4 regions of the Rhizobium sp. ERR 942 genome follow, and region 3 is predicted to be linked to each of the others. Evidence: predicted binding sites of a transcription regulator. Region 3 holds the regulator's gene; each other region holds the start of a gene.

The links. Region 3 encodes PhoB, which activates phosphate uptake and scavenging genes when phosphate is short. Its sites were predicted from a motif close to TGTCATNNANCTGTCAT; they were not measured.
Positions count from the first base shown of each region.
Region 1: FBZ97_RS16700 (esterase-like activity of phytase family protein) is a predicted target of PhoB. The motif match lies at 3,031-3,047, and genes of this name have one in related genera.
Region 2: FBZ97_RS05940 (LTA synthase family protein) is a predicted target of PhoB. The motif match lies at 1,986-2,002, and genes of this name have one in related genera.
Region 4: FBZ97_RS16320 (toxic anion resistance protein) is a predicted target of PhoB. The motif match lies at 1,950-1,966, and genes of this name have one in related genera.

Region 1 covers NZ_VIUA01000003.1:828,038-832,999, reverse strand. Annotated here, with positions in the region: gene recG (ATP-dependent DNA helicase RecG) at 1-1,332, shown strand, start outside; gene FBZ97_RS16700 (esterase-like activity of phytase family protein) at 1,377-2,864, opposite strand; gene FBZ97_RS16695 (DUF502 domain-containing protein) at 3,099-3,800, opposite strand; gene glmS (glutamine--fructose-6-phosphate transaminase (isomerizing)) at 3,978-4,962, opposite strand, start outside.
Region 2 covers NZ_VIUA01000001.1:1,185,896-1,190,857, reverse strand. Annotated here, with positions in the region: gene FBZ97_RS05950 (TolB family protein) at 1-148, opposite strand, end outside; gene FBZ97_RS05945 (NAD+ synthase) at 180-1,859, opposite strand; gene FBZ97_RS05940 (LTA synthase family protein) at 2,106-3,980, shown strand; gene FBZ97_RS05935 (DUF1003 domain-containing protein) at 4,137-4,673, shown strand; gene FBZ97_RS05930 (GFA family protein) at 4,677-4,962, opposite strand, start outside.
Region 3 covers NZ_VIUA01000006.1:221,094-226,055, reverse strand. Annotated here, with positions in the region: gene FBZ97_RS24415 (GcrA family cell cycle regulator) at 1-492, shown strand, start outside; one part of gene FBZ97_RS24410 (IS630 family transposase) at 566-1,177, opposite strand; one part of gene FBZ97_RS24410 (IS630 family transposase) at 1,179-1,514, opposite strand; gene phoB (phosphate regulon transcriptional regulator PhoB) at 1,629-2,312, opposite strand; gene phoU (phosphate signaling complex protein PhoU) at 2,344-3,057, opposite strand; gene pstB (phosphate ABC transporter ATP-binding protein PstB) at 3,108-3,923, opposite strand; gene pstA (phosphate ABC transporter permease PstA) at 3,939-4,962, opposite strand, start outside.
Region 4 covers NZ_VIUA01000003.1:746,999-751,960, forward strand. Annotated here, with positions in the region: gene FBZ97_RS16305 (glycerophosphodiester phosphodiesterase) at 1-494, opposite strand, end outside; gene FBZ97_RS16310 (RidA family protein) at 494-961, opposite strand; gene FBZ97_RS16315 (cell envelope integrity EipB family protein) at 1,097-1,924, shown strand; gene FBZ97_RS16320 (toxic anion resistance protein) at 2,128-3,207, shown strand; gene FBZ97_RS16325 (substrate-binding domain-containing protein) at 3,212-4,786, shown strand; gene FBZ97_RS16330 (5-bromo-4-chloroindolyl phosphate hydrolysis family protein) at 4,896-4,962, shown strand, end outside.

The DNA of each region.
Region 1 (4,962 bases), on a different contig from region 3:
ACTGGAGAAATCAGCCGCAAAATACTGGAATCCCTGCCCTTCTCGATGACGAACAGCCAGCGTGATGCGGTTGCCGATATTCTGAAGGATATGGCCGGCACCGAGCGCATGCTTCGGCTGCTGCAAGGCGATGTCGGTGCGGGAAAGACGCTAGTGGCACTGATGGCGATTGCCGCCGTGATCGAAAGCGGCGGCCAGGCCGTGTTGATGGCACCGACCGAAATCCTGGCGCGTCAGCATCATGCAACGATTTCAAAATTCGCAGCGAGTGCAAACCTTTCCGTCGAAGTTCTCACAGGCCGCACAAAGGGACGCGAGCGGGATGCGATCCTCGAGCGCATTGCTTCCGGGGAAGCACAGATCATCATCGGCACGCATGCTCTCTTCCAGGACAGCGTCGCCTATACCAACCTCATGCTGGCTGTGGTCGACGAGCAGCACCGCTTCGGCGTTCACCAACGCCTGCGCCTGACCGCGAAGGGCATCTCGCCGCATATGCTCGTGATGACCGCGACGCCCATACCGCGAACGCTTGTGCTCGCCGCCTTCGGCGATATGGACGTTTCGAAGCTCACCGAGAAGCCGGCGGGACGCAAGCCGATCCAAACGATCACCATTCCGAATGAACGAACCGGCGATATCGTCGCGCGCCTGAGAAGCGCGCTATCTGAGGGTAAAAAAGCCTATTGGATATGCCCACTTGTGGAAGAATCTGAAGAATCCGATTTAATGTCGGTCGAAGAGCGTTACGAGACGCTGACGAGAGCGCTCGGGCCTGGCATTGGCCTCATCCATGGCCGGATGAGCGGCCCGGAAAAAGACGCCGTGATGATGGCCTTCAAGAATGGCGAGATCCGCCTGCTTGTGGCCACGACCGTCGTCGAAGTGGGTGTCGACGTGCCGGACGCGACCATCATGGTCATCGAACATGCCGAGCGCTTTGGCCTAGCGCAGCTTCACCAATTGCGCGGACGTGTCGGTCGCGGTGCCGAAGCCTCGACCTGTATCCTGCTCTACAAAGGCCCCCTTGGTGAAACTGGGCATGCGCGGCTGTCGATCATGCGCGAGACGGAAGACGGCTTCCGCATTGCCGAGGAGGATTTGAAGCTGCGCGGCGAAGGCGAGCTTCTCGGCACGCGCCAGTCCGGAACACCAGGCTTCCGCATCGCCAGCCTGGAAGCCCATGCCGATCTTCTGGAAATTGCCCGCAAGGATGCCGCCTATCTCATTGAGCGCGATCCGGAGCTCACCAGCGAGCGTGGCAGTGCGGTACGCACCCTGCTCTATCTCTTCCGTCGCGACGAGGCGATCCGGTTCCTGCGAGCGGGGTGAGCGGATGGACGCGTTAGCCGCGTCCATCCCTGTCTCTCACGACATTACTTTGCGGCGAGGCCGGGAATGGTGACCTGGAACACCTGGAACATGGTGTCGACATCGGCACCGCTTTCATCCTTGTAGGCGGCTCCGACCTGGAAACCGTCCTGGGTGATGAAGTCGTTATCATTGGCAACGAACAGGAAGTAGTCGTCGGGCAGCTTCGGATCCTGAACGCTGACGATCGACATGGCCTCCCACTTTTCCGAGAGGTTGTTACGGTCGTTCGGCGCGCCATTGTGCAGACCGAAGCGCGCAAGATCGGCGCTGTCGTTGATGTCGATGAACTGGCTGACGACAGCCGGCTTGACGGAGGGATCAAGAACGCCCTTTGGCGCGACAGCCGTGTCGCCGTCGAACTTGCCGCCGGCAATATCGGTGGCAGCGGACACATCGACGGCAACGATGCTACGATAGAGCGACTTATCGCCCTTCTGGCCATAACCATTGTTGCTGTCGCGCGCCAGCATCAGGAAGCTTGTCGGTGAGAGTGCCACGATTTCGCTTTGCGCGGCGACGGCCGTCTTGCCCTTTTCATTGGTAAAGACAGGCAAAGGCACGACATATTCGTGCACCAGTTTCAGATGGTCGAGATCGGCGGCATCATAGACCAGGGCGCGTGTATTCTGCCTGGTAGAGCTGGAATCGCCACCGTCCTGGCGGGTCGCGGACTGAAGCACGACGATCAGGAACTTGCCGTCCGGCGTCAGGGACATCCCCTCGAAGCCCTGATTATTTTGGCGACCGCTGGTCGGATCCTTCGGATCGGGCGCGGCTTCACCGGGACCGGGATTGTTCGAGGAGAAATTCACGGCGCCGTTGCGCATCGGCAGAAACGCCGCCGGCGGCGCCGTGGCCGAGATCATGCGCCCGTCTGCCGAGAAGCGATAGATGTAGGGACCGTATTCGTCACTGATGAACATCGAACCGTCGGGCAGCCGAGCAATAGCTTCGTTATCGAGCGAGATCTTGCCGCTCGGTGCCTGCGGCAAAAGCGGCATACCGCTTTCTGCCTGGCGAACGCCGTTGGCGGGGTCGAGGCCGGTGGTTTCGTTGCCCTTGTTGTCTTTCAAAAGCAGAGTATCCGCGAGCTTGGCCTCGACGCCCGACTGTTCCTGGCCGGCCGGCGGCGTCGCCCCGGGAGCAACCGGCGTCAGCTTGATATCGATGATGTTGAGACGTCCGCGATAATCGGTGGTGCCGGCGACATTATAGCCGCGGTCCGGCAGCAGCCAGAGCGAACCCTTATAGGTGCCGTCGGCATTGCGAACCCAGCTCTTGGTGTCGATCGACATGCCCGAACCGGAGCCGAAGGTTTCGCCGAACTTGTCGCGCAGATTGGCGGGGATACGACCGACGGCGACACGTCCCTTGTTGACGAGCGTCACGCCCTGGACTGCGATGGAATTATCAGCAAGCGCCGCGACCGGTGCAGAAAAAACAAATATGGCCAGCGCGGCCGACAACAGCGGCAAGCTCTTCGAATGCATATATTTCAAGACAATATCCTCCAGTGAAAATACGTATGGAGACAATGAGATCCATCTCCGACCCGCTCTCAAGCTGCGTCGAAGAACAACAGCCGGGGTCGAAACTCCGAATGTTTGATGAGATGCATCCGATTGCCTGTCCCGTAGGACGATCTAAGGCGTCAATATGATAGAGACATGACAGTTCGCGCGATACGCGAGGCCAGGCAACCTACGACAGGAACGGGAGCGTTTCTAAGTCAGCGATTTTATCTGAACGGGCCTGGGCAGCCCCTTTGCCGCGACGAGCTCTTCCTTGTATTCGGGCGATACAAGTCCGCCCGAGATCAGCAGTTTGGCGCCATCCTCCGGGCTCATGTCGAGCACCGTGATCTTTTCGCGTGGCACGAAAACCAGAAAGCCGGCCGTGGGCACAGGTGTCGGCGGCAGGAAGACCGCCACCATGTCCTGCCCCATGGCATTGAATTTCGAGGCGATCTCCCCTTTGGCATCGGTCGATATGAAAACCATCGACCAGAGGCCCGGGCTTGGATATTCGATCAGCCCGACCTTCTTGAAGGATGTGCCCTGCTCTTTCAGCACAGTCTCGAAGATCTGCTTGACGCTCTTATATATGGTCCGCACCAGCGGCACGCGGTTGACGATCGACTCCCCGAAGCGGACGATGCTCTGGCCAATCAGGTTCTTGGCGAGGAAACCAACGATCGTGATGAAGATCATCGCGATCACCAGGCCGGTCCCCGGAACGGCGAAGTTCAGATAGCTTTCGGGATCATAGCGCGCGGGAATATAGGGGCGAACCCAGCTATCGGCCCAATGAACGACGGACCAGGTCAGCCAGAGCGTGATGGCGATCGGTGCGCAGATAATCAGGCCGGCCAGGAAATTGTTTCTGATCCGCGTCGTCACGGACATCTTGATGAGTTTTTCAGTCATTCGCCGCTCGAAAACTCCGTTCCGCCGCCTACTGCTACCCGGCAAATCCTCCCCACCATCTCAGTATGGGAATCGTGCCAGAAATCTGCGCGGCATACAACCCGCCAGCCGCGTCCGCGAGCCGAACAAACGTCCGGCTCACGATGACGTGACGGCAAATGCGGGACGGAAGTTGTCCTATTCCACGGTGACCGATTTGGCGAGATTGCGCGGCTGATCGACGTCCGTGCCCATGAAGACAGCCGTATGATAGGCAAGCAATTGAATCGGCAGCGAGAATATGATCGGTGCGATGATCTCGTCGACGACGGGCAAGGTGATGGTCGCCATGGTCGGCAATGTCGAGGCTGCCGCACCAAGCTCATCCGTGATGAAGATGATTCGGCCGCCGCGTGCTGCCACTTCCTGCATGTTGGAAACGGTCTTGTCAAAGAAGCGGTCATGCGGAGCAATGACGATGACGGGCATATTCTCGTCGATCAGCGCGATCGGCCCGTGCTTCAATTCGCCGGCCGCATAGCCCTCTGCGTGGATGTAGGAAATCTCCTTAAGTTTCAGCGCGCCTTCCATGGCGAGCGGGAAGCTCGTGCCGCGACCAAGATAGAGCACATCCTTGAACTTCGAGATTTCGCGCGACAGGCTTTCCATCTGCGGCTGGATGATATTCAGCACATTCGCCATGATACGCGGCATCTCGACGAGATGGCGCACCATCCCTTCCTCATCCTTGGCACTGACAGTACCGCGAGAAACGCCTGCTCCGATCGCGAGCGATGCGAGAACCGCAAGCTGGCAGGTGAAAGCCTTCGTCGAGGCGACGCCGATCTCGGGACCAGCCAGGATCGGAAACACCGCGTCGGATTCACGCGCGATGGTCGATTCCCTGACGTTGACCACGGCTCCGATCTTCAGGCCGTTGTCCCGGCAGTAGCGCAGCGAAGCCAAGGTATCCGCGGTTTCGCCGGATTGGGATATGAACAGCGCCGCCTGCGACGGCGACAACGGCATTTCGCGATAGCGGAATTCGGAGGCCACATCGATTTCGACCGGAAGACGCGCATAGCGCTCGAACCAGTATTTGCCGATCAGGCCGGCAAGATAGGCGGTGCCGCAAGCCGAAATCGCAAGGCCGGACACGCCGCCGAAATCTATGGCCGAGACA
Region 2 (4,962 bases), on a different contig from region 3:
GCGGCAGCCGATAGAGCAGCCCGTCGCCATTCAGCAGCAGATAGCGCCCGTCAGGCGAATAGTTCGGCGCCTCGATCAGCTGGTCCGTTTGCCAGACGATCCGGTTCGCACCCGTGCGGATATTATAAATCTCGACCGAGCTGCGCATTCTTCCTCTCCCTTGCCGCTGGATACCGCGATCAGCGATCGCGGAACCGGTTGGTGATCGGATAGCGACGGTCGCGACCGAAATTCTTCTTAGTGATCTTCACACCCGGCGCCGACTGGCGGCGCTTGTACTCGGCGAGATAGAGCAGATGTTCAACGCGATGCACGGTCGCAACATCATGGCCTCGGGCCACGATCTCCTCGACCGACATTTCCTTTTCCACCAGGCATTCAAGGATATCGTCGAGCACCGGATAGGGCGGCAGCGAATCCTGGTCCGTCTGGTTCGGCCTTAGTTCCGCCGAAGGCGCCTTGTCGATGATATTATGGGGAATGACCTCGCCCGAAGGGCCGAGCGCGCCCGGCGGCACGTGCAGGTTGCGCCAGCGCGACAGCGCATAGACCTGCATCTTGTAGAGATCCTTGATCGGGTTGAAGCCGCCGTTCATGTCGCCATAAAGCGTGGCGTATCCGACAGACATTTCCGACTTGTTGCCCGTCGTCACCACCATCGAACCGAACTTGTTGGAGATCGCCATCAGGATGGTGCCACGGGCGCGGCTCTGCAGGTTTTCCTCGGTGATGCCGCTTTCCGTGCCTTCGAAAAGATCAGACAGAGCCGAACTGAAGCCGGTAACGGGATCCTCAATCGGCACGATGTCATAACGGCAGCCGAGCGCCTTGGCGCAATCGGCCGCATCCTTCAACGAATCCTGCGACGTATAGCGGTAAGGCAGCATGACGGTGCGCACACGCTCTTCGCCGAGCGCGTCGACCGCGATCGCTGCGCAGATCGCCGAGTCGATGCCGCCGGACAGGCCAAGCACGACCGACTTGAAGCCGTTCTTGTTGACATAGTCGCGGAAGCCCAGCAGGCAGGCGCGATAATCCGCCTCCTCGCCCTCCGGAATATGGGCCATCGGCCCTTCGGCGCAATGCCAGCCATCGCCATTCTTCTTCCAGGTCGTCACCGCCAGCGCGGTCTCGAACTGGCTCATCTGGAAGGCCAGGGTCTTGTCTGCATTGAAACCGAAGCTGGCGCCATCGAAAACCAGTTCGTCCTGGCCGCCGAGCTGGGCGGCATAGATCATCGGCAGGCCCGTCTCGATGACCTGCTTCAGCACGACTTGATGGCGCACGTCGACCTTGCCGCGATAGTACGGCGAGCCATTCGGCGACAGAAGGATTTCCGCACCGCTCTCAGCCAGCGTCTCGCAGACGCCGAGCTCGCCCCAGATGTCCTCGCAGATCGGGATACCCAGCCGCACGCCGCGGAAATTGACCGGACCGGGCATGGCACCCTGGTCGAAGACGCGCTTTTCGTCGAACTCGCCGTAGTTCGGTAGGTCTACCTTGTCACGGATCGCAATCACCTTGCCGCCATTGAGCACGGCAATCGAATTGTAGCGGCCCGCCTCGTCCTGCCGGGGAAAGCCGATGATCACGCCAGGGCCGCCATCGGCCGTATCGGCAGCCAGAGCCTCGACCGCTTTCCAGCAGGCGCGGATGAATGCCGGCTTCAGCACGAGATCTTCCGGCGGATAGCCGGAAATGAACAACTCCGTCAGCAGGACGATCTGCGCGCCTTCGCGCGCCGCTTCGGCCCGGGCCTCACGCGCCTTGGCGAGATTGCCGGAGACGTCGCCGACCGTCGGATTGAGCTGCGCGACGGCGATGCGGATGGTGTGGGTAATCTGGCTTTGCTCTGTCATGCCATACATTTAGCGATGCCATCTTTCTTCCGCAACCGCCTTCCTTCCCGCACACGCATCAAAGATCGCACTACGCGCAGAGGAGGTATTTTTGCCCCAAAAAATACCAGGCCAGCCTTGCGGTTCATGAAGCATTCATGACAGAAGCGTGACGCTTATATGAATATTTTGTAGCTTTTGGAGAAAGCATTGGTCGCATTGGTCATCGTGTCCGCCTTGGCGGGCAAGCTTGCCCTTTTCCAGAAGATCGGCGCGGCAAAACAGAAGTCTGCCGCTCTGCGCCTGCTTCTGAGCCTTACGCTGACCCTCCTTTTCTCCCTGTCCATCGTTATGACGGTCGAATGGGTTGCACGCGGCGAATTCGCCTCCGCTTGGACCTATCTCCTTTCCCCGTCCCGTCCGGGCCTTGCCACCATCGGCGTTGTCATGCTGACCATGCTGACACTGGATGCCTTGATCGGTCGCGCGCATCTATCCGCTTTGATCGTCGCTCCAGTGCTGCTCATACCGGCCTTCATTTCCAGCCAGAAGCAGAATTTTCTCTCCGATCCGCTCTACCCTTCGGACTTCCTGTTTGGGCGGCAGATCATGGAGCTGATGCCGGTCATGGTACGTGATCGCCCTTGGACGGCGATTGCCCTGGCAATCGGCATCATCGCCGGCACCGGCGCCATGATCCTGTTCTGGCGCTATATCCGGAGCCACACGGTCGCACTTTCGCGAAACGAGCGCCTTGCCCGGCTTTCGATCTGCCTGCCGCTGGCAGCACTTTTCGCCTCACAGATGGACCCCACACAATATTCCTATGTTCGCGAGAAGCTGGGGATCATACCGATCGTCTGGGACCAGACGGAAAATTACAACCACAACGGCTTCATCGTCGCCTTCGCGCTGAACCTGCCCATGGCCGACATCAAGTCACCGGCCGGATACGGCCCTGGCGCCATCGACGCCATGCCCGCAAGAAATTACGGCTATCTCTCCGGTCCGCGCCAAAAGCCCGACATTATCATGCTGATGAGCGAATCCCTCTGGGATCCAACGCGGCTTTCCAACATCGCCTTCACACCGGATCCGATGCCGACGATCCGCGCCAGACAATCGGGCAATGTCTTCTCGCCGGAATTTGGCGGCATGACCGCCAATGTCGAGTTCGAGGCACTGACGGGTTTTTCCAACGCCTTTCTCCCCTATGGCAGCATTCCCTATCAGCAATATGTGCGCCGCCCGCTGCCGTCGCTTGCCACTTTCTTCCGCGGCGAAGGCTATACGGCGCGCGCACTGCATCCCTTCAGCGGCTGGTTCTGGAACCGTAACGAGGTCTACAGGGCTTTCGGCTTCGAAGAATTTCATACCCAGGAGACTTTGCCGCCCATGGATAAACGCGGCATGTTCGCCGCCGACGACTCCCTTATGAAGGAAATCATGAGCGAAGGAGACGCCGCCGAGCGTCCCTTCTTCTTCTTCGCGGTCACTCTTCAGGGACATGGGCCTTACGAAGCCGACCGCTATTCTGAGAATACCGTCGATATCGCGGGCAATTTGAACGACGATGACCGCGCGGCGCTCGCTACCTATGCACAGGGCGTTCGCGAAGCCGATGACAGCCTGAAGATGCTGATGGATTGGGCCGAAAAGCGCGACCGGGAAACCATTATCGTCCTCTGGGGCGATCATCTGCCGCCGCTCGGCAGCGTCTATCCGAACACCGGCTACATGCCGCAGCAGGTGGCAACCCGCAAGGCACCGCTCGACGTCATGAAGAAGGAGCACGAAACGCCGCTCGTCGTCTGGTCGAGCAAGAAGGGCGTTCGCAAGGATATCGGTACCATCAGCCCCTCGCAGCTGCCCTATCACCTGCTGAAAACGGCAGGCTATGAGCATCCTTTCTACACGGGCTTTCTCGGCCGCGTGCAGAAGAAATACAACATCGTCGACCGCTATCAGCTGGCAACCCGCGACAGCCAGACCTTCCCCGATTGGGGCCGCAAGGAGCCGGAGCTTGACCCGACCGTGCGCGACTATCGCTATCTGCAGCACGACATGATGTTCGGCCACCAATATGGTTTGGAGCGCTTCTTCCCGTCTCATGCGGAGCTAATGGACCAGGAAGACAGCTAGCCCATTATAAACATGAGTTAGTGCGGGTGTTTTTTGCGATAACAGTACGCGCAGCAGCTCCATGCGCAATCGAGTTTGAAACCCTTCCCTCGTTGCATTTTTCCCCATTGGTCGAATAGTTGCATTCAATGCCACAAGGACCTTGGAGCCCTCCCAATGCATAATCTTCCCAACTTCGTTCATCTGCATTTTGACAAGACAGCCGATCAGCTCGGCGATATCGAAAAGCGCGTTCTTAAAAAGGCGCACGAGCGGAAAATCATCTCCACCGATATCAACGCCGCCATCTCGGCGGAATCCTCCCGGGGGCAGCGTCTCGCAGACAGCATCGCCCGTGTCGGCGGCTCATGGTCCTTCATTATCGCCTTCCTGCTGTTTCTGGCCTTCTGGTGCGTCATCAACACGATCCTCCTCACCACGAACGCCTTCGACCCCTACCCCTTCATCTTCCTGAATCTCGTTCTCTCCATGCTCGCCGCCATCCAAGCGCCGATCATCATGATGTCACAGAACCGGCAGGCCGAGCGGGATCGTTTCGAGGCGGCCAAGGATTATGAAGTCAATCTCAAGTCCGAGCTGGAAGTGCTGTCCCTGCATCAGAAGATCGATATGCAGGTGTTGACCGAGCTTGCGGTGGTGCGTGAAGAACTCGCCAAACTGAGCAAGCTCGTTACCGAAAAAGGCAGTATCTGAGGGTCAATCGGAGGGGCCGCCCGTCAACAGCCCCGGTCGCCCCTGCCGATATTGCGGCAGTCCGTCGCTGATCTCGTAATAATCGCCCTTGTCGGCGCAATAGATATGATAGCCCATCTCAAGGCCGCTCGGCTGATCGAACAGACCGGCCATGATCGATATTTCCTCGGCGCCATCGGCCACCCAAAACAGAGCCGAGCCGCAGATCCTGCAAAAGCCGCGGCGAGCGAATGTGCTGGCACGATACCAGGTGATCGCCTCTTCTCCGTCGATGACAAGATTTTCGCGT
Region 3 (4,962 bases):
AAGCTATGGTCCGAAGGGTTGAGCGCCAGCCAGATCGCTGCGCAGCTCGGTGGCGTGAGCCGTAATGCCGTTATCGGCAAGGTGCACCGCCTGAACCTTCCTGGCCGAGCGAAGGCAGGCGGCACGGCAACCGCGGCGCGCACGCCAAAGCGCAGTGCCGCGGCTCCTCGCGCAACGACCTATGGCTCGCGCGTCGCTACCCGCACTGTGGTCGCCCGCCAGCAGGGTGCAACCATGTTGAAGGAAGAGATCGAGATCGATTCCGTCAATGAAATTCAGTATCGCCCGGCATCGAACGTCGTCGTTCCGATCTCCCGCCGCCTCGGCCTGACGGAGCTGACGGAACGCACCTGCAAATGGCCGGTCGGGGACCCGCTGAAGGACGACTTCCACTTCTGCGGCAATGACAGCCCGGATTCGTCGCCCTACTGCACCTATCATCAGCGCATGGCCTACCAGCCGGTGCATGACCGCCGTCGCAACAACGGCTGAAAGTTACCGCAAGACAAAGAGAAACGGGCCCCTCGAGGCCCGTTTTTCTATTTCCGCCGCTATTTAGAGCTTTTCAGGTTTTGACGGAAGCGTATCCGGCGTTGGCGAAGTAGTTGCTGCATTCGCTAGGCTCGATGGTTGTGACGAGGTGTCCGATGTAGCGCCAGGTGTCATCGATGGTTCGCTTCTGAGCCAAGCGCATCCAGTGCTTGATTTTGGCGAAGGCTTGTTCGATCGGATTAAGGTCAGGAGAATAGGGCGGCAGATACCAGAGCCGCGCACCAGCATCACGGATCATCTGCCGGATGGCGACTGATTTATGAGAGCCGAGGTTGTCCATCACGACGATATCGCCAGGTTGGAGCACGGGTAGGAGTTGCTGCTCGACATAGGCTCGAAAGCACTGGCCGTTGATCGGCCCGTCAAAGACACAGGGTGCGGCAAGCCGATCGCAGCGCAACGCGCCGAGGAAGGTCAAGGTGCGCCAGTGGCCGTGCGGGGCGAAGCTGCGCAGACGCTTGCCCCTCGGCCCCCAGCCTCGAAGCGGCGCCATGTTGGTCTTGATCCAGGTTTCATCGATGAAGACCAGCCGCTTTGGATCGAGACCAGTTTGCCAGGACCGCCAGCGCTGTCGCCGCCGCGCAATGTCGGCACGCGCCTGCTCAAGGGCGAATAGTGTTTTTTTTGAACCGTAGCCCCTCGCGTCGCAGGAATTGCCACACGGTGTCGTGGGATACCTTCACCCCTCGTGCGGCCAGCTCTTCCTTCAACCCATGCAGTGACAGATGCGGCGTTTGGCTGATCCGCTCCACGATAAACGCCCGGTACGGCTCCAGAACACGCTTGCGGTGACCGCCCATCTTCCCGGGCGCGACAGAGCCGCTCGAACGATACCGCTGCGACCATTTCACCGCCGAAGACACCGCAATACCGAACCGCGCCGCCACCGACCGGCAACTCTCACCGGCCTCGATCGCATCAACAACACGCTTGCGAAGATCATCGGAAAGGGGTCGAGTCATTCGATGCTGGCCTCCATTCCAGCCAGCATCTTGAATCACAAAACACCCAAAAACGGAATCCCTCCGATTCAGATAAATCGGAAACGCTCTAGTAACACCCGAGCGGCGAGCCGCTCAGGCTTCCATGGAATAGCCCGCGCCGCGAACGGTGCGGATGACATCCTGCATATTGGAGAAATTGAGCGCCTTGCGCAGGCGGCCGACATGGACGTCGACCGTGCGTTCGTCGACGTAAATATCGTGACCCCACACGCCGTCGAGCAGCTGCGAACGCGAGAAGACGCGCCCTGGCGAGGACATCAGGAACTCCAGCAGGCGGAATTCTGTCGGCCCCAGCCGGACTTCGCGGCTCTTGCGATGGACGCGATGGGTTTCGCGGTCCAGCTCGATATCGCCGCAACGCAGCACCGTGGAGAGAACCTCCGGGCGGGCACGCCGCAGCATCGCCTTGACGCGGGCCATCAGCTCCGGCGTCGAGAACGGCTTGACGACGTAATCGTCCGCGCCGGTCGAAAGTCCGCGCACGCGCTCGCTTTCCTCGCCGCGAGCCGTCAGCATGATGATCGGCAAGCGCTCCGTCTCCGGCCGCATACGCAGCCGGCGGCAGAGCTCGATGCCGGACACGCCGGGGAGCATCCAGTCGAGGATCAGGAGATCGGGGATGCGCTCCTGGAGACGCAGCTCGGCCTCATCACCTCTGAGGATCGTGTCGACCTCGAAGCCTTCGGCCTCAAGATTGTAGCGCAGCAGAACGCTAAGCGCTTCCTCGTCTTCTACAACAGCAACTCTCGGAACCATGCGCCTATGGTCTCCTTTCTTCGCTTCCAGATTATTCCGTCACTGCGCCGACGGTGTTGGCGGTATCGTCCTTCGGGCGCTCGCCTTCCGGCTGAGCACCGGTCGCCATGTAATAGATCGTCTCGGCGATGTTGGTGGCATGGTCGCCGATGCGCTCGATGTTCTTGGCGCAGAAGAGAAGATGCGTGCAGGTGGTGATGTTGCGCGGATCTTCCATCATGTAGGTCAGCATCTCGCGGAAGAGCGAGGTGTACATGGCGTCGATTTCCTCGTCGCGTTCGCGGATCGACACGGCCTTATCGGGCGAGCGGGTCGCGTAAACATCAAGAACTTCCTTGAGCTGGCTCAGTGCCAGTTCGGAGAGGTGTTCGATGCCACGAGCGAGACGACGCGGCACGCCCGTGCCCTGAACGGCGATGACGCGCTTTGCGGTATTCTTGCCGAGATCACCGACGCGCTCCAGATCGGAGGCGATGCGGATCGAGCCCATGATTTCGCGCAGGTCCGCTGCCATCGGCTGACGACGAGCGATGGTGACGATCGCCTTGTCACCAACTTCGCGCTCGGCATGGTCGAGAACGACGTCGTCGGAGATGACCTTCTGGGCCAGGGCCGCGTCGCTGTTGACGAGAGCGCGTACGCTGTCGCTAACCATCTGCTCGGCCAGGCCGCCCATTTCGGCAATGCGACGCGTCAGAAACTTCAGGTCTTCGTCATAGGCTGAGAGAATGTGAGTGGAGACCATTTTTCTATCCTCAAGTGAACTGTGTGAAAGGAGCCGCGCGCCTGCCATCATCAACCAAAACGGCCCATGATGTAATCCTGCGTGCGGAAATCGTCGGGATTGGTGAACATCTTATCGGTGTCGTTCTCCTCGACCAGGTGGCCGAGATGGAACATTGCGGTACGCTGCGAGACACGGGCGGCCTGCTGCATGGAATGCGTCACGATGACGATGGTAAAATTCTCCCGAAGCTCGTGGATGAGATCCTCGACCTTGGCGGTTGCGATCGGATCGAGCGCCGAGCACGGCTCATCCATCAGGATCACCTCCGGGCTGACAGCAACGGCGCGCGCGATGCAGAGGCGCTGCTGCTGGCCGCCCGACAGGCTCGTGCCGGCATCATGGAGCCGATCCTTCACCTCACCCCATAGACCGGCCTTCTGCAGACTGGTTTCGACGATATGCTCGAGATCGGCCTTTGAGCGATGCAGGCCATGGATGCGCGGGCCGTAGGCGACGTTCTCGTAGATCGACTTCGGAAACGGGTTGGGCTTCTGGAAGACCATGCCGACGCGGGCGCGCAATTCCACGACATCGATGCTGTCGTCGTAGACATCCTGATCGTCGAGCGTGATCTTGCCGGTGACGCGGCAGGTCTCGATCGTATCGTTCATGCGGTTGAGGCAGCGCAGAAAGGTGGACTTGCCGCAGCCGGAAGGGCCGATCAGAGCCGTGACCGTATTGGCGCGGATCTTCAGATTGACGTCGAAGAGCGCCCGCTTGTCGCCGTAGAACACAGAAACGTCCTGGCCGATCATCTTGTAAGGGATCGTCGTCATCTTCTTGGCCAAGGCTCTTTCGCTGGCAGCTTCCGTCATCATGTTCATTTCGTGCACCCTCCCTTACCAGCGCCGCTCGAAGCGGCGGCGCAGCAGGATGGCGCCGATGTTCATCGCGACGAGGAAGAAGAGGAGCACGATGATGGCGCCGGACGTCCTTTCGACGAAGGCCCGCTCGGCTTCGCTCGCCCACATATAGATCTGCACCGGCAGCGCCGTCGAGGGATCGAGCGGCGATGTCGGATAATTGGCAACGAAGGCGACCATGCCGATCAGAAGCAGTGGCGCGGTCTCTCCGAGCGCATGGGCAAGCCCTAGGATCGTGCCCGTCAGAATGCCAGGCATCGCGAGCGGCAAAACATGATGGAAGACCATCTGCATGCGCGATGCGCCAAGACCGAGCGCGGCGCTACGGATCGACGGCGGCACAGCACGCAAGGCGGAGCGCGTGGCGATGATGATCATCGGCAGCGTCATCAGGCTCAGTACAAGGCCGCCGACCAGCGATGCCGAGCGCGGCAGCCCCATCATGTTGATGAAGACCGAGAGACCCAACAGGCCATAAACGATCGAGGGGACGGCAGCGAGATTGTTGATGTTGACCTCGATCAGATCCGTCAGCCGGTTCTTCGGTGCGAACTCTTCCAGATAGATCGAGGCAGCAACGCCGACCGGCAAGGCAAGTACGAGAACGGTCAGCATCAGGTAGAGCGAGCCGATCAGCGCGACACCAAGCCCGGCCGCTTCGGGGCGGCTCGAATTGCCCGACAGAAAGAGACCGCTGTTGAAGGCCTTATGAAGCGCGCCGCTTTGGCTGAGTTGCTTCATCCATGCGACCTGGCGGTCGGAAATCTTGCGATCCTTCTCGCTGACGGTCAGATCGATCTGCCCCTTGTTGGCGGAATCGATGTTGGCGCTGGCCAGGAATGTGACGTTCTGTGTCGTCCCTATGAGAGAGGAGTTGGCAACGACTCTGTCGCGCAACACGATCCTGGCGCTGTCCGACATCATCGCCATGGCCTCGCGTACAAGCGTGCGATTGGCCGGATCGATGCCAAGCGCTTTCACCAACGCATCGCGCACCAGT
Region 4 (4,962 bases), on a different contig from region 3:
CCTTCAGCCGTCAGTCCGACAGGGTAGGGCGCTTCCAGCGCCTTGAGGTCCTTGAGCAGCCAATGATCGAAGCTCATCAGCGCCACATGCCCCTTGTAGCCTTCCAGCACTTCGAGCACGGATTCGGCAAAGCCATCGTCATCGCCTTCGCGTCCCTTGAGCTCCAGCACCAGCGGCACCTTGCCGTCGCAGAGCCGCAGGAGCTGCTTCAGCGTGGGGATCTTGTCCCTGGTACCGCCGACCGACAGCAGCCCGAGCTCGGCCGAGGTGCGTTCGCGCACTTCGCCCGGCAGATTGCAGACGCGCTGGAGGTCGTCGTCATGAAAGACCACCGGAACGCCGTCGGAGGCGTAGTGTAGGTCGCATTCGATGGCAAAGCCCGCCTCGATGGCACGGCTGAAGGCGGAGAGTGTATTTTCCCAGACTTCCTTGTTCATGTCATGATAGCCGCGGTGAGCGACCGGACGCTCGGTCAACCAGGCAAGCTCGCTCATTATGCAATTTCCAGAATAGCATCGATTTCAACGGCGGCATTGAGCGGCAGGGCGGCCATGCCGACGGCGGCGCGGGCATGCTTGCCGGCTTCGCCAAGCACGTTTGCCAGAAGATTGGATGCGCCGTTGATCACAAGGTGTTGTTCGACGAAATCGGGCGTCGAGGCGACGAAGCCGTTGAGCTTGATCAGCCGCTTGATCCGGCCGAGATCGCCGCCGAGGGCAGCTTTCGCCTGGGCGAGAATATTGATGGCACAAAGCTCGGCCGCTCGCTGTCCGCCGGCAACATCGACATCCTTGCCGAGATGACCCGTGACGCCGATCTTGCCGTTTTCCATCGGCAGCTGTCCCGACAGATAGAGAAGATTGCCGCTGATGACATAGGGAACGTAGTTGGCGGCCGGTGCTGCAGCTTGCGGCAGAACGATGCCGAGTTCCTTCAGGCGGCCCTCGATAGCGTCGGACATTATTCATCTCCCGTTTTGTTGTAAAAACTTCAAAAATCCGGCATCAAGACTAAATTCGGTCACTTAGGATCGGCAGCCTCGTTCAGCCGAAAGCGTTCTTATAACATCGCGTGCGAGTCCAACAGGAGATAATGAATGTTCCGCTCGAGTCTTGCTGCTACCGTCGTTTCGGGCCTGAGCATTCTGTCACTGGGAACCTCGGCAGCCCATGCTGCCGGTCCGAGCGGGCTGATCGCGCATCGCGCCGTCTATGATCTTGAACTGAAGGATGCCTCCGATCGCTCCGGCATCTCCGGCATGGTCGGCCGCATGGTCTATGAGTTCGAAGGCTCCGATTGCACCGGATTCACCACCAATTTCCGCTTCGTGACGAAGATCGATACGGGGGACTCAACGCGCGTCAGCGACCAGCAGACGACGACCTTCGAGGATCTCGGCAAGCGGCTGTTCCGCTTCGAGACCAAGTCCTATACTGACAGCCAGCTCGACAAGGATGTGCGCGGCGCCGCAAGCGACGACCAGAAGGGCATCAAGGTCGACCTCACCCAGCCGCACAACAAGCAGGTCCAGATCATCGAGAGCCGTTTCCCGACGGAGCATATGCTCGACATTATCCACAATGCGAAGCTCGGCAAGAATTTCTTCGAGGCGCAAGTTTTCGACGGTTCCGACGATGGGGACAAGCCGCTGATCGCCACCACCGTCGTCGGCAAGGAACAGACGCCGGCGACCGATGATCCCGATGCCGACAAGGCTGGCGCCTTCTCCAAGGCGCCTTTTTGGCCGGTGACCGTGGCTTATTTCAACGAAAAGTCCACCGGCGACGCCATGCCCGTCTACCGGATGTCCTTTAAACTCTACGAGAACGGCATCACGCGCGACCTCACCATGGATTATGGTGACTTCGTGCTGACCGGCAAGCTCACCAAGCTTGAAGTTCTCGGTACGAAGGCGTGCCAATAGACTCTCGTTCAACGTGCAAAACCTCTGTCATAAAACTGTGATCCAAGTTTCACTATTGTGTGAAACGATCGACACGCAGAAGTAAGTGCAGATTCCCTCTGCTTCGATCTGAAATTGTAGTGGGGCGCGCGGGGGCATCGTCTTGGGGCGATTGGCAATTTTTGCGGTCGGCTCCCGAGTCTATGGACGAGAAAGCACGACCTATGAGCAATACCGGTATCTCCACGAGTTCCAATAATACGCTGCCGGTCGTCACGGCCGATCCGGCGGAAATCGCCCGCATCGGCGACAGCATAGATCTGACCGACAGGGCCGGCATTTCCGTCTATGGCGACCGTGCCCAGCAGGCCGTTTCCGATTATTCCGATCGTATCCTGCGCGAGGTGCGCAACCGCGATCTCGGCGAAGTCGGCAAGTTGCTGACCGATATCATCGTCAAGTCGAAGAAGCTCGATCCTGCCTCGTTGAAGGACGAGGGCTTCCTATCGCGGATGTTTTCCTCGTTCAGGGCGAAGCTGGAGCGTTTCAAGGAGCAGTTCGAGGACGTGGCTGGCCAGATCGACCGCATCGGACTGGAGCTTGATCGCCACAAAGACATTCTGCGCCGCGATATCGCTCTCCTCGATGACCTGCATGAGGAGACCAAGCAATCCATCGTACAGCTCGACGCCTATGTGCAGGCTGGAAAGACGTTTGCCGAGCGCTTCCGCGCGACGGAGCTTCCCCGGCTGAAAAGTGCCGCTGATGCGGCTTCGGCCAATCCCGGCGGCGGCATGCTGGAAGCGCAGGTCTATCAGGACAGCCTCCAGGCTCTCGACCGGTTGGAAAAGCGGGTCTTCTACCTGCAGCAGGCGCGCCAACTCGGCATTCAGCAATTGCCGCAGATCCGTATCGTTCAGGCCGGTGACGAAACCCTGATCGAGAACCTGCAGGCGACGTCGGCACTGACCGTGCCGGCCTGGAAGCAGAAGATGGTGATCCTGCTGGGCCTGACCCAGCAGAAGTCCGCGCTCGAACTGCAGAGGACCGTCACCGACGCCACCAACGACATGATCCGCCAGGCATCGAAAATGATGAAGGATCAGGCGATTGCCATAGAACAGCAATCGCAGCGCGGTATCGTCGACATCGACACGCTTGCTGCCGCCAACCGCGATCTGATCGACACGATCGGTGGCGTCCTGAAGGTGCAGGAGGATGGCCGCGCCAAGCGGGCCGAGGCCGAGCAGCGAATGCAGAAAATGACCATTGAGCTCAAGAAGGCGATGATCGAGGCGCGGTGAACCCATGGCAATCCGCACTTTTGCTACCGCGCTGACGCTGGCAGGCACACTCCTGTTGAGCAGCTGCAATGTCGGCGAGCAGGTCTCGAAATTCTCGATCATTTCCGGTTCTGAAAACACCGTCCTGCAGCCGATCGTCGAAGAGTTCTGCAAGGAGAAGAAGGCGACTTGCAGCTTCAGCTATGAGGGTACGCTGGATATCGGTCTGGCACTCCAGAGCGAACAGGGCGTCGAACAGGATGCCGTCTGGCCGGCGTCGAGCGTCTGGGTCGATATGTTCGACACCAAGCGTCGCGTGAAGTCGCTGACATCGGTCGCGCAGATGCCTGTTATTCTCGGCGTGCGCAAATCCAAAGCCGAGGCGCTCGGCTGGGTCGGCAAGCCGGTCTATATGAAGGACATACTGGCGGCAGTGAAAAGCGGTTCGCTGAAGTTTCTCATGACATCGGCCACGCAATCCAATTCCGGCGCCAGTGCCTATCTTGCCATGCTGTCGAGTGCGCTCGGCAACAAACCGGTGATAGAGCCGGGCGATCTCGACAAGCCGGATGTCCAGAGCACGGTTCGCGCGCTGCTTGGCGGTGTGGAGCGTTCTTCGGGCTCGTCGGGCTGGCTTGCAGATCTCTATACCGACTCCGCCGGCAAGGGTGTGCTTTACGACGCCATGTGGAATTACGAAGCGATTCTGAAGGAAACCAATGACAAGCTTGCCGGCATGGGCAAGGAGCCACTCTATGCCATCTACCCCGCCGATGGCGTCGTCGTCGCCGATTCGCCTATCGGCTTTGTCGATCATGGGCGAGGGCAGGAGCTCGAGACCTTCTTCAACCAGCTCGTCGACTATCTGCGTTCCGCGCCAGTGCAGAAACGCATTGCCGATACGGGTCGCCGCATCCCGCTCTCCGATATTGCCGCCAAGCCGGACCTGACATGGAATTTCGATCCGACCCGGATCGTGACGGCCATCCGCATGCCGGAGCCTGCCATGATCCGCCAGGCGCTTGATCTTTATCAGGTGGCGCTGCGCAAGCCTTCGCTGACGGCTCTCTGCCTCGATTTTTCGGGCTCGATGGCGGGCAAGGGCGAAGAACAGCTTCAGGCGGCCATGCAATTCCTGTTCAACCCGGAAGAAACAGGCAAGGTCCTGGCGCAATGGACGCCAGCCGATCGCATCATCGTCATTCCCTTTGACGCCAATGTGCGCACCACGATCGAGGCGACGGGGAGGCCCGATCAGCAAAAGATGTTGGTCGAAAGGGTCTCGCGTCAGCATGCGGGTGGAGGTACTGATATGTATGCCTGTGCGAGCAAGGCGCTCGACTGGATGAAGTCGACGCAAGAGCTGTCATCCTACTTGCCCGCGATCGTCATCATGACGGATGGAAAATCCGATGATGGGAATGGCTATTTCATGAGCCGGTGGGCATCTGTAAGCCCGCATGTGCCAGTGTTCGGCATCACCTTCGGCGATGCCGACAAGCGGCAGCTCGATGCGCTCGCGCAGGAGACCTCGGCGCGCGTCTTCGACGGCCGTGGTGATCTGGTCAGCGCATTCCGGGCGGTGCGCGGCTATAACTAGAGCATTTCTGTTCTGAACGGAGTCACAGAAATGCTCTATCTCTTTGTTTTCACGCAATTCCGGACGCAAAACCGCTTCGCGCTTTTGGTGGAATTGCTCTAGGACGATAATGCGCAATTGGTTCGGCAATGACTGGAATTGGATCGTGGCGGGGCTTGCCGCCGCGATCGTCGTTC